Linked DNA regions of Niabella yanshanensis. The protein of the gene in region 1 interacts with the protein of each later gene in a pairwise test. Links are inferred from orthologs where the notes say so. Each region holds a gene or a part of one and is shown on either strand. Other genes may lie near its edges. The genes, in order: U0035_RS11805 and ligA.

Region 1 (7,366 bases):
TTCAAGCGTTTCCCGGGCAGTGCTCCCTAAAGCCCCCAGGCCAAGCATAGAGGCCAGCGAACCTAAACCAGAAGGCAATGCACTTAAAATATTCGATTTCTGCGTATTTAAAAACCGGGAGAAGCCATTGGCATCCATGTTATTTTCAGTTGCCTGCTTTCCCAGTAACCCCATAATTAATGGAGTAACCATGCTTATTAACGAACCGGAGGATGATGATTTTATACCCGCAAAATTAGATATAGTATCAATAATTATATTCGACTGCCCATCAAAGATCTTATTAAACCAACCGGTACCCTGCGACTGTAAATCAGCGTTACCAAAAAAAGAGCTGAGATTGCCCAATAGACCCGAATTGTTAGCTTCTTTTGCCTCATGCAACAATTGTCCGGCATCTGCTTCCGACTGTGTTCCCTTCGCTACTACGCCTCCCAGAATGGAAGGTATCAACCCCGAAAGCGCCTTTGAAATACCATCCTCCCCTTCGCCAAGCGATGTGCTTACCCTTGTTATCAGGTCTGGAGATATATAGTTCTTCACAAGATCTACAATGTTGATTGACATAATTGTATTTTTAAATTTTGAATTTTGGTTTGATTTTATCTGGTACGAAATTATAAGCCAGTCATTTACAGAACTTAAAAGCTAGCCGTAATAACCCATTTCTCGCCCAAGGTGGCAATTATATCGCCCAATAACCCTAACTCAAGAACTGTAAACATTCAAATGGAGAAAAATCACATGGCAGTAAGGGACCTTTGAACTTAACAGCAAATCTTTCATACACAAAAAGCATTCCTAAATTACAAACTATTTTTAAAACTAAAACATCTATCTGTTTTTAGAGCTATTTTACGCTAACGCCATAATCAGGCCACTTGTAACTGCAGCAGAATATCTGTATATTCAGGTATCGTTAAATTAATGATATGAGAAAAACCATAATTGAAACGGCAAGAAGTATGGCCCTGGTTCTTACCTCCTTTTTTCTTTCGGCCTTCGTCGCAGACCCTCAGCCCAAAACAAAAAATCTGGCGGGTATCTGGGAAATGCAGATCAACAACCGGCCTACCGGCTTTTTAAAGATATTGGGCACGGGTGGTGAGGTTACCAATGTAAGACTCACACCACTCGGATTTGTAAAAACGCTTAGCGATTCCTACGAAATACAATCTGATTCTACCTATATTGAAAAAGTGACAGAGCATGAGACCAATACATTGAACCAAACAAATGTTGTATTGAGGTATCAAATGGACAATCCCAATACACTTACCATAAGCTATACCATCAAAAACTTTCATGGTAAAGAAACTTACCGGCGTGTACCGTTTACCATAGTTGTGAATTGAGGGTACACATAAAAAAATCTCCGTCTGTAACGGAGATTTGTAATAAGGCTTATCGATGATAAACACAGTTAAATAACGATATTCACCATTTTATTTTTGATGTAGATGATCTTTTTAGGCGTTTTACCTTCTACCCATTTTTGAACCACCTCGTTACCCAATACCAATTGCTCTACTTCTGCCTGTTCTGCAGTTAAGGCAATTACCATCGTAGTACGCATTTTACCATTAATGGAAACAGGATATTCTTTGCTGGTTTCTACCAGGTATTTTTCTTCCAGTTTAGGGTAGGCTGCATCGATCACCGATTTGGTATTTCCTAACGCATGCCATAACTCTTCTGCAATATGCGGCGCATAAGGCGCCAGCATGATCAGCATCGATTGTAATATTTCCTGTTTATGGCACTTTAGATCAGTTAACTCATTCACCAATATCATAAAGCCGCTCACACCGGTATTAAAGCTAAAGCGCTCAGTATCGTCTTCAATTTTCTTAATAGCGCGGTGCAATACCTTTTGCTCAGCATCTGATGCTGCATCGGCGGTTACCTGCCAGATCGATTCGCCGGTATTGGTTTCTTTATAGAATAAACGCCATAATTTTTTAAGGAAACGATGCACCCCTTCAATACCCTTGGTATCCCAGGGCTTGCTCATTTCTACAGGCCCTAAAAACATTTCATACATGCGAAATGTGTCTGCACCATATTTATTTACCAGGTCATCCGGGTTAACGGTATTAAACTTAGACTTGGACATTTTCTCTACTTCTGCGCCACAGATGTATTTGCCATTTTCCAAAATAAATTCAGCATTGGCATATTCTCCATTACGCCATTGCTTAAATTTTTCTATATCCAACTCAAAACCATCAACGAGGTTTACATCAACATGTAACTTCACAATCGGCGAGAAATGAATGATGTAGTCTTTGTCCTGTAGCTTTTCATGAACTAATTTATTCATAGCTGCGTGATGCTTGAAATCCGAATCAGCTTCCTGGAGCTCATTAGTTAGCTTTGTAGCATAATCACTGCTTAAGATCAACTGATACTCTGCTTTTTCTCCCGTATTTTCTTTGGTTGCAATTGCCTGCATCCTGTATACAAACCGGCTGCTACCCTGTATCATGCCCTGGTTGACCAGTCTTTTAAAAGGTTCGTCAAAACCAATATGGCCCAGGTCGTACAAGGCTTTTGTCCACAGGCGGCTATACAATAAATGGCCTACCGCATGCTCGGTACCACCAATGTATAAGTCCACCTGGTTCCAGTAGTCGGTAGCTTTTCGCCCTGCAAATTCCTGGTTGTTTTGCGGATCCATATAACGCAGGAAATACCAGGACGAACCAGCATAGCCCGGCATCGTATTCGTCTCCAGGTGTTGTGATGTCCATTCCGGAATATTAGCCAAAGGACCTTCTCCTTCAGGCCCCGGACTATAAGAATCTACTTCCGGCAGGGTTAAAGGCAACTCGCTTTCATCCAAAGGATACGCTACCCCGTTGATCCACTTTACCGGGAATGGTTCCCCCCAATAGCGCTGGCGGCTAAATGCAGCATCGCGCATCCTGTAATTTACCTTTCGTTTACCAATGCCGCGTTTCTCAATTTCATTGATCACCAGTTCCATCGCTTCCCGCATGGGCACCCCATCCAGGAAGCCTGAATTGCTCAGCACCGCATCTTTGGTAGCATTGGCATCTTCACCGTTAAAATGCTCACCGATAATATTCGTAACAGGTATATTAAACTGCTGTGCAAATCTATAGTCACGCTCATCTCCGCATGGTACCGCCATAATTGCGCCGGTTCCATATCCGGCTAAAACATATTCGCTGATCCAGATCGGAATATGTTTGGTTTCATCAAAAGGATTCACCGCATAAGCACCCGTAAAAGCACCTGTGATACGCTTCTCCGCCATACGCTCGCGTTCGCTTCGGCTATTCACATAATCAATATACTCATCTACTTCCTTCTGCTGTGCTTCGGTAGTAATTTGTCTTACCAGTTCATGTTCAGGAGCAATTACCATAAAGTCTACACCCATAATAGTGTCGGGACGGGTAGTGTATACCACCAGGTTGGCTTTATGATTGGCGATCTGGAATTCAATTTCAGCGCCGGAGCTCTTACCGATCCAGTTGGTTTGCATTTCTTTCATGGCTTCGCTGAAGTCCACCGTTTGCAAGCCCTGCAACAAGCGATCTGCATACTCGGTAATACGCAGGTACCATTGACGTAATTTCTTTTTCACCACAGGGTGCCCCCCGCGCTCGCTTACACCGTTCACCACTTCATCGTTAGCTAAAACAGTTCCCAATGCTTCACACCAGTTCACCTCACCATAACCACAATAAGCCAGGCGATATTCCATCAGAACATGTTGGCGGGTAGCTTCATCAAACGACTTCCAGTCCGCCGCATTAAATACATACAGCCCGAAATTGGCCACCTGGTATTTTTCGTTAGGAAAAGGGTGATATCGGTTCCCCTCTGCTTCAAATATTTTCACCAGCTCATCAATGCTTTCCGCCTTTTGTGTTTTCCGATTGAACCAGCTTTTAAATAGTTGTAAAAAGATCCACTGGGTCCATTTATAATATTGCGCATCGCTGGTGCGCACTTCACGGCTCCAATCGTAGCAAAAACCAATATTATCCAGTTGCTGGCGGAAAGTAGCTATATTTTTATCGGTTGATACCGCAGGATGTACGCCATGCTCGATCGCGTATTGCTCGGCAGGTAAGCCAAAAGCATCGTAACCCATGGGGTGCAGTACATTAAACCCTTTCAGGCGTTTGTAACGTGCGTAAATATCGCTGGCAATATAACCGAGTGGATGGCCGACGTGTAAGCCCGCACCGCTAGGATAAGGAAACATATCCAGTACATAATATTTAGGCTTTTCGCTGTCATTGCTTACCTTATAAGCCTGGCTGTCCTTCCACTGCTGTTGCCACTTTTTCTCTATCGAGTTAAAATTATAGTCCATGTAGTACTATTGTTTTGATGATGCCGCATGCACAAGCTCAGAAATACGGTTACCCCTTGTCTTTCCAGGGTAGCCATTATAGGCCCATGCATTAAAAGGCGCAAATTTAAGCATTGTAGACCGGATACACTAAATTTGCGAGGCGGGAAAATCTAAGGTTAAAAGCCCGCCTGACCGGACGGGCAGGTTTGATGTTTCTAGGTTCGCTTCACGGGCGTTCTATTAACATTTGAACATTAAACATTCGAATATTGAACTATAAATAATTTATGGCGGGCAAAACAAGGGTAGTTAAAAGAGGAAAAGCTTCTTATTTTATGAGCATACTGGGGGTTACCCTGGTGCTCTTTTTACTGGGCGTCATCGGCTGGCTGGTGATCAATACCCGCACTTTAGGACAGCATTTTAAGGAAGAAGTGGAAGTAAACGTCTACCTGCGCGATCCTTTAGCTCCCGCAGACAGTACCGCTTTGGTTCAATATATAGCCTCCAAATCTTATATTAAAGAATATGTATTTACGACCAAGGAGATGGCTAAAGCCAAGTACCTGGCGGATGGCAACGAGAGCTGGGAAGGTATTTTGACGGAAAACCCGCTGCCACAAAGCATTGATTTTAAGCTGAAATCAGAATTTTTAACCGCTGATACGCTTAAAAATATCCGGCTCGACCTGGAAAAGCAAACCTATGTAACGGAAGTAAAATATCCGGAATTACTGGTTGGAGGGCTCGACAGCAAGATTAAAATAGTAAACTGGGTACTGTTAGGTGTGTCATTATTGTTACTGCTTGCAGCTATTGTATTGATCGATAATACCATCAGGCTGGCTATGTTCAGCAACCGTTTTACCATTAAAACCATGCAAATGGTGGGCGCTACCCGCTGGTTTATTGCTAAACCGCTTGACCTGAGAGCTATATTGAATGGGGCTATCAGCGGTGGGATTGCCATTATTGCGGTGCTGCTGATTATCCGCAGCGCTAAAAGAATGTTGCCGGAGCTGGAAGCTATTCAGGACAATACTCAATTAGGCCTCCTGTTTGCCAGTATGATGCTCCTGGGCATCTTGATTACCCTGGTGAGTACGCATACCAGTGTTTTAAAGTACCTGAAGAAAAAGCTGGATGACCTTTATTAACGGTTATTTTGAAAAAACAATACTAATATTGCAGTTCTAAATTTTTTATATGGCTGAAAATACGGTTACTACATCTGCAAGCAGTCCTGCCCTTTTTGGCAAAAGCAATTATATGTGGATGTTGCTGGGTGTAGTGGTTATTGCTTTGGGTATGTTTTTAATGGCAGGCGGCAGAAGCGAAAATCCTGCTGAATTTAAACCCGAAGAAGTCTACAGTACAACACGTATCACTGTAGCGCCTATATTGATCTTTATAGGCCTGGCTATAGAATGCTATGCTATTTTCAAAAAATCAAAATAGAATCTGAATTTAAAGATACTTCAGGCGATGCAGCAGTATCGCCTTTTTTTATATAGTACGAACCCCTGATTATGAACCTTATTGAAGCTATTATTATCGCCATCGTAGAAGGAATTACTGAATATCTGCCTGTTTCATCTACCGGGCATATGATCATTGCCAGCTCATTTATGGGCATTGAAAAAGAAGAATTTACCAAACTGTTTGAGGTAGCGATTCAGCTGGGTGCGATACTGGCTGTAGTAGTGTTATACTGGAACAAGTTTATCGATCCCATTAAAACCGGGAAGCTGAAGTTTTACTTTAAACTTTTGGTAGGTGTTATACCTGCCTTGTTGCTTGGGTTTTTATTTTCTGATAAGATAGATGAGTTGCTGGAAAGTCCAACTACAGTAGCTATATCCTTATTGGTGGGGGGTGTAATATTATTATTTATTGATAAGGCTTTTCAGCGTCCCAAGATTCATTCGGAGCGGGAAATTACCTATGGAAAATCTTTTTTAACAGGTCTCTGGCAGTGTATTGCGATGATACCTGGTGTAAGCCGCAGTGCTGCTTCTATCATTGGAGGTATGCAGCAAGGCTTAAGCAGAAGTGCCGCTGCTGAGTTCTCTTTTTTCCTGGCGGTACCCACTATGGCTGCAGCAACGCTTTACTCGCTGTTTCTGAAAAAATGGGATATAGCAGGTGTTGAACATAAAGGATATGAGCTGATCACCCAGTCGTCGGATAATATGATTGCCTTTGCCGTGGGCAATATTGTAGCCTTTATAGTAGCGATCCTGGCGATTAAGTTTTTCATCAATTACCTGAAAAAATATGGATTTAAGATCTTCGGGTGGTACCGTATTATCGTAGGCATTATTTTGCTTATACTGTTATCGCAGGGAGTTATCGGGTAAACGATTCGCCTCCAAACCATTACGCAAGCCGTTATAGCACTCTATTTATGAAGATCCTATTAGCTCCTGTTTTCGTAGCTGTAATTCTTGGCTGTAACTCGCGCCCCAAAGAACCGCAAACCCTTACTACAGACAGTTTATCAGCTACTGTAAGCACGCAGGCTTCAGACACTGCCGCAATTATTCAGCATATTAAAGAAGTATATACTAATATAAATAAAGAGCAGCTTACCCAAAAATCATTTGAATGGGAAGCCGATACCACCTGCGAAGCCCCTCCTATGGGTGGTACGCTTACTTATTTTTACCGGGGTAATGAACTGGTAAAAATGTGGAATGCCGGCGGAGAAGACCACGGATCCTGGAAAGAGGAGTATTATTTTGATGAGGACCAGCTGGTATTTATTTACCAGAACAATACTTACGGCGGAGCGGCGAATCCTGATGAGGTAAGCTATCAAAACCGCTACTATTTTTACAATAATCAACTCATTAAAAAAATAGAAGGCGAATCCGGAGCACAATTAAGCACCAGTTCCGTCCACGATCTTTCAAAAACAATCTATCGTTTAAAACAAGCTGGTAACAGCGCCGCCATTTCGCGCATATTATCTTGTAACACGGAAGAATAAATTATACAGATCAACGTCCAAAACGGTGGGTCTCTTCC
Region 2 (6,832 bases), 260 kb from region 1 along the record:
TAGCCCTGTTTCCAACGGTGTTGATGGCTCAAAAAATAACGGGAGCCATTAAGGGCACCATTTATGATTCTATTAATGATTATGCCTTACAATCTGCATCCATATCGGTTTACAAACAATCAGATTCCAGCATTGTAGAGTTTCAGCTCAGCAATACATCCGGCGAATTTGATATTAAAAACCTGCCGCCCAAGGTACCGTTGTATATGATCGTATCCCATACAGGGTACCGGCCGGTAATCAAAAATTTGTTGCTCGACAGTTTAAATCTGAGCACTGATTTTAAAAAATTATTCCTCTTCCAAAAAGCAGAAAATGAAATGGATGAAGTAGTGGTAAAAGCCGTTCAGCCCATAAGAATGAATGGAGATACCCTTGAGATCAATCCTGACGCTTTTAAATTAGACTCAAATGCGGTAGTAGAAGACATGTTGATGCGGGTACCGGGGTTGACAGTCTGGGGCGACGGAACGATCACTATGAATGGCCGTAAGCTGGAAAAAGTGTATGTAGACGGAAAGCCCTTCTTTGGTGGAGCGGCCCAAACCGCTACCCAGAACCTGCCCAAAAATGCTATCGAAAAAATCCAATTGTACCAGGAGAAAGATCTGTCGAAAGTACAGCAGTCTGAAGAAAAGACAGATTCCTTGTATGCCATGAACATCAAGCTAAAAGCCGATAAGAAAAAAGGTATGTTTGGAAAAATCGGGGCAGGCTATGGAACCGATGACCGTTATACCGGAGACGGCGTGATGCAGTTTTATAATAAACGAACGCAGGCGGGCATTGCAGCGGGGATTAATAACATTAATAAAGAGGAAGGCACAGGCGAAAATGCCTTCCTGGAAAATACGTTCAAATCAAACTTCCGGGTATTTTTTGGCGGCCGCGGCGGCGGCGCTGATGGTATCACCAGGCGCACCTATGCCAATGCCAAAATACAGCATAGCTTTTCCGAATCGGATAATTCCCAGTTTTACAATCGTATGTCGGCAGACTATGGTTACCTGAATACTTTGAAAAACGTATTGACTAATACTACTAACATTCAGAATATCACCCAAAATAATAGCAGCTATAAACTATCGAATATTGGCGAGAGCAGAGGCATGAATAATAACACCAGTAACAATGTGAAATTCATGTATGAGAACCGAAAACAATTTGGCAATTTTGTAAACCTCACGGCCAACTATACCAACCAGTTTACGACCAGCGAAAATGAATCTACGACCAATGTTTTCAAAAATGACTCGACGGCTATCAGTACTGCCCTTAACCGCAACCGGTCTACTACCGTTAACGACAACCTGAATATGTTTGGTTTTATACGTTCCAATGATGCCGGGCAGCTACAGGATCCCAGGAAAAATTTTATGTTATTTTTCAATGGTGGTTATAACAACTCCAGTAGTAACAGCAATACCGTAAGCCGGTTCCTGTCTTATATTGATACGATTCCTTCAGACCTGATTGACAGAAAGTACAATACGCTTAACCGTAATTATAATGCCAGCCTAACTCTCAACTACGATGGTTTCAAAAGCCTGATATTTGGCATTTATAATTTCTTTAATATAGATGTATCCCTGGCCAATGATATCAGCATCAGCAGAAGCGAGATGGACTCAAGGGTTTCAGACCTGGATACCCTCAACAATTTATACCAGCAAAATGAGCTCCTGACCAATAACAATATACTCACCAACTTCTCCTATAAACCGGGATTGAGCTTCAGGAAATCCATCAATAAATCGGTGTGGGAAAAATACAATTACTGGTTCTCAATGGGCGTAGAGTTAAAATACCAGTTCCTGAATCAAAAGAATGAATCGAGCTTTTTGTTTCGTAACATCGACAGGAACTTCACGGCATTTACGCCCAACCTGAATATGAATTTCAGTTATACCAAGAATAACGCCTATAGAATGAATTCTTATTTGTGGGCCAATATTCAGCAAACACCCGCATCTATTGATCAGCTGTATCCGCTGGTGGACAGTACCAACCGGTATAATATTATAGCGGGTAATCCTAACCTTAAAGCCTCAACCAATACTTATGGTAACTGGAACTTTGATATCAACAGGTCCAAAATGAACACCAAGAGCAATTACGGCGCCAGCATAGGCCTCAATTACAATAATACAGCCAATGCGGTAAGTGATAATCTTGTTTATGATAGTTCAGGAAGAAGCATTCGTTACCTGATCAATGTAGCTCATCAAAGAGCAGTTAGTGGGAACTTCAGTACGCGGTTCTCCACCAACCTCACTAAATTAAGTAGCCTTAATTTTTCTTACAGGCTTAATTTGTCTACCAACGAACGCCCTGGTTTTATTAATTCAGTTAGCTCTACATCTACCAATAATTCTATATCAAACAACCTGAGCGCTACTTACAGCCTGATCGACAAATTCAATATTACGATCGGGGAAACCATTGCCACCAACAGAAGTGTGCAACAAAGCGCTAACCGCATTAGCTCGGTGATACGAAATTATACCACTACTGGTAACATCAATTATTTTATAACTAAGGAACTGACATTGAACACCTCTCTGAACTATCAGAATAATATAGCAGCGAACGGTAATTCGGTAAAAGTAAACATCTGGAATGCCAATGCCATTTATCGCTTTATGCAGCAAAAAGCTGAATTAAAATTATCCGCTTTTGATCTGTTAAGACAAAATAAAAATATCACCAACTTTGTCCGGGAAAACTCGGCAACCACTACCATTACCAATGGCCTGCAGCAGTATTTTATGGTTACCTTCTCTTACTATCCCAGGAAGTTTGGCGGAAGATCGGGAGCCCCGCCCCCACCGCCTGGCGCCATTATGATTGTTCGCTAAATTTTTTACCCAAGCCGTCTTTCACAGGACGGCTTTTTACTGTGCATTAAAAACTTTACTTTTAATCGCTTTTTATCCGTTTATATGTACAGCAAAGAAACTACCATTGCCCTGCAGGAAAATACGCAGGCACTTTTAAAAGATACTCCTGAAACGCTTGCCTCCCCGGACAGCACCGAACAACTGCGCCAGGCATTGCGTTTTCATGAATACCGGTATTATGTTTTGAGCGACCCGTTGATTGCAGACGGAGAGTATGACCAGCTATTTAAATTGCTGGAAAGAACGGAACAAGCTCATCAGGACTGGATCACTAAAGATTCGCCCACGCAAAGAGTTGCCAAAGAGCTGACCGGTAATTTCGTAACCGTACAGCACCTGGTGCCGATGTTGTCGCTGGACAACTCTTATAATGAAGCCGATCTGAAGGACTTTGACAGGAAAGCCAGGCAACTATCTAAATTGGATACCATCGCCTACTGTGTAGAACCTAAGTTTGACGGTGGCAGTATTTCCCTTATTTATGAAAATGACTTATTAGTTCGCGGGGCTACGCGCGGCAATGGCGTAGCGGGAGATGATGTTACCACCAATGTAAAACAAATCCGTACGTTGCCGCTTTCAGCCCGTTTTAGTGATTACGGCCTGCAACAGGTTGAAATTCGCGGCGAGGTGCTGATGAACAAAAACAGTTTCAAAAAATATAATGATGCACTGGTTGAAAAAGGCCTGGCGCCTTTAGCCAATCCGCGTAACGCCGCCGCAGGCACTCTACGCATAAAGGACCCGGCTGAAGTAAGAAGAAGAAACCTGGAAGCTTTTGTTTACCATATCAGCGATTACACTTTATTGCCCGGAAAAGAAATACCTGAAGAGCTCACTACACATGCCGGTTCCCTGAAACTATTGTGGGACCTGGGTTTCAGAAGCCCGGTTAAGGAAATGAGGGTATTTGATGGAATAGATGCGGTAGTTACCTATTGCCTGGAATTTGAAGACAAACGGGATGATCTGCCTTATGAAATTGACGGCATGGTGATTAAGGTTAACGATTTTGATCTGCAGGATCAATTAGGTATGACCTCCCATCATCCACGCTGGGCCATGGCCTTTAAATTCAAGGCCCGGCAGGGCACCAGTAAATTACTGAATGTAGATTTCCAGGTGGGACGTACCGGCTCCATTACGCCCGTCGCGAAAATAGAGCCTGTATATATTGGTGGGGTTACGGTAAGCTCCATCTCCTTATTTAATGAAGATGTGATACGTGAGAAAGACCTGATGATAGGCGATACGGTATTAGTAGAACGTGCAGGCGATGTAATTCCTTACATTGTTAAACCCCTGGCCGAATTACGTACCGGCACAGAAACCAAAATAGCATTTCCGCAGGGCTGCCCTATTTGTGCCAGCCAGCTTTTTAAAGAAGAAGGAGAAGCCGCCTGGCGCTGTATCAATATTGAATGTCCTGCCCAGGTGGTGGAGCGCATGATTCATTACGTGAGTAAAAACGCACTGGATATCAAAGGATTTGGCGAAGCTAATATCAGGAAGTTTTATGAATTGGGTTTACTAAAAGATATTCCGGGTATTTATAAGCTGAACTTTGAAGCAATTGGAAAGCTGGAAGGCTTTGGCGCTAAATCAATTGAAAAGCTACAGGAAGCCATACAGCAAAGTAAACAGCAGCCCCTGCACCGGCTCATCTTTGCCCTGGGTATCCGGTTTGTGGGGGAAACTACTGCCAAGGTATTGGCCCAGAAAGTGAGTCACCTGTTAGACCTCAGGAATTTCTCACAAGAGGCGTTACAGGAACTGGAAGATATTGGTCCTAAAGTAGCCGGCAGTATTGTTGACTTTTTTAGCAATGCCGATAATATCAACATGCTGCAGGAACTGGAAGACCTGGGTATTCAGCTCAATAACAGCAGTAAGGAGATGCATGGCGGCGGTCAGCTGGAAGGTGTCACTTTTTTATTTACCGGTACACTTCCTACATTGAAAAGGAGTGAAGCCGAAGAAATGGCAGAAGCCAAAGGCGGAAAAATACTGGGAGGTGTCAGCGCGAAACTAAACTACCTGGTAGTAGGTGAAGACGCCGGCAGCAAACTGGATAAAGCCAAAAAATTAAATACGGTGAAAATTATCAGCGAAGCTGAGTTTTTAAAGATGATCGCTGTAGAAAACAACGGTTTGTAAAAACCGGTTACTGGTCTAATACTTTGACACTTCTCGAAAAGCTTTCTTCCAGCGATATAAAGGTTTCCGTTCGCTCAATACCTTTTATTTTTTGTAACTTTTCGTGTAATACATCTCTTAACTCCGAGATATCTTTACATACGATTTCAGCAAACATGCTGTAGTTACCCGTGGTATAATTCAAACGCACAATTTCACTGATCTTATGAAGTTCCTTGGCGACCGAATCATATAAGGAGCTCTCTCTCAGGTAAATACCGATAAAAGCAATTACATCGTAACCCAAAAGCTTCAGGTCTGGATTTAAGCGTGTGCCCTTTACCACCCCATCTTTTTGCAGCTTTTTAATACGTACGTGGATGGTGCCTCCCGACACAAATAACTTCTTACCCAGGTCAGCATAAGAGATCTCCGCATCGTCCATCATATGCTCAATGATCTGCAAATCGAGCTTATCTAGATTTAATTTAGAATTCATATTTAAGCAGCTTTAATTTGATATAATCTAATGCTATGTGCAATTTATTGAATAATTACTATATTTTAAAAAATAATATTAAAATATTTGGAACGAAGACCCATTTATCTTTATTTTTGTTCTAACAACGCCTGATAATAAGGCAAAGTTCTTCAAAATTGTGGGGTGATGAAATTTTTGGCAGACATGCCCTCTTGTCTCGAGGGTGAGGATCACGGAATAAACACAACATAGAGCCGACCGTCAGGCCGACCAGGATTGACCACTAACTTTGTGTTGCGGCTAACCGCCTCGTGGAGGTTCGACCCCTCCCCCTACAGCATATTAAACCTTCGCCGCTGGCGGAGGTTTTTTTATTGCCAACTTTTGAGAATGAAGATACCGCTAGCATCTCAAGTCATAAAGCGTTCAATTTGGCTTAGCCGTAATAGTTGTTGCATTTGCTTAGTTCCCCTGCTTATTTTCATTACGCCACAGTAACCAAATATAAAATTAATTTCCTACAAACCTTTAAGAGGGAGATACTTATTTTTGTAACCAACGCAAAACAAATATGAAAAAAATACTATTTATGGTTGCTCTTTTAAGCAGCTTAACGGTTCTGGCCCAGGACGAGACCGTAAAAAACTTAAAAAAAGATTCTGAGCGACAAATCAACAAAGACCCCAACGATACGACTACCAAAACCTGGAAAATGGGTGGCTTTATAGGACTGAACGCTGCGCAGGGTTCGCTGAGCAACTGGGCTGCGGGTGGTGATAAATTTTCCCTTGCCCTTAATGGCAACCTTAGTACTTATGCTTTTTATAAAAAAAATAAACACTCCTGGGACAATACGCTTGATATCAACCTGGGTTACATGAATACCACATCGCTGGGAAGCAGAAAGAACGATGACAGAATTGACCTGGTGTCCAAATACGGGTATGCGATCGGAGAAAAATGGAATGCCGGCGCCTTATTCAATTTCAGATCGCAGATGTTTAAAGGATATACCTACGACAATGACGGCAACCGCACTTTTAGTTCTAATTTTCTATCGCCTGCCTATGTATTGTTAAGCCCCGGCCTCGAATGGAAACCGAATAAAGATTTTTCTGTTTTTCTGTCTCCCGCTACGGTGAGATGGACCATTGTAAGAAATGATTCTCTTTCAAGTGTAGGTGCCTACGGGGTGGATACCGGCAGACATGCGAAAACAGAATTCGGAGCTTTCGCTTCGTTGAATTATTTCAAAGAAGTCAATAAAATGTTTTCTTATAGAAGCCGCCTGGATCTATATGCCAACTACCTGGAA

What was found.
Region 2: the proteins of U0035_RS11805 (region 1) and ligA interact in binary tests that used the Escherichia coli proteins (3 or more experiments, as listed by UniProt). The link is inferred for Niabella yanshanensis from one-to-one orthologs.

What each region holds. Positions count from the first base shown.
Region 1 is NZ_CP139960.1:2,838,153-2,845,518, forward strand. Bases 1,224-4,677 are described here. They hold U0035_RS11805 (leucine--tRNA ligase), read right to left. Parts: upstream 4,355-4,677; coding sequence 1,424-4,354; downstream 1,224-1,423. Other genes in these bases: U0035_RS11800 (DUF4488 domain-containing protein), read left to right, coding at 1,224-1,355; U0035_RS11810 (cell division protein FtsX), read left to right, coding at 4,624-4,677. In the rest of the region: U0035_RS11795 (OmpA family protein), read right to left, coding at 1-567; more of U0035_RS11800, read left to right, coding at 933-1,223; more of U0035_RS11810, read left to right, coding at 4,678-5,493; U0035_RS11815 (DUF3098 domain-containing protein), read left to right, coding at 5,543-5,794; U0035_RS11820 (undecaprenyl-diphosphate phosphatase), read left to right, coding at 5,866-6,696; U0035_RS11825 (hypothetical protein), read left to right, coding at 6,744-7,328.
Region 2 is NZ_CP139960.1:2,575,957-2,582,788, forward strand. Bases 2,580-5,499 are described here. They hold ligA (NAD-dependent DNA ligase LigA), read left to right. Parts: upstream 2,580-2,942; coding sequence 2,943-5,057; downstream 5,058-5,499. Other genes in these bases: U0035_RS10520 (peptidase associated domain and porin domain-containing protein), read left to right, coding at 2,580-2,858; U0035_RS10530 (Lrp/AsnC ligand binding domain-containing protein), read right to left, coding at 5,065-5,499. Outside these bases: more of U0035_RS10520, read left to right, coding at 1-2,579; more of U0035_RS10530, read right to left, coding at 5,500-5,535; U0035_RS10535 (DUF3078 domain-containing protein), read left to right, coding at 6,089-6,832. UniProt on the Escherichia coli protein: DNA ligase that catalyzes the formation of phosphodiester linkages between 5'-phosphoryl and 3'-hydroxyl groups in double-stranded DNA using NAD as a coenzyme and as the energy source for the reaction.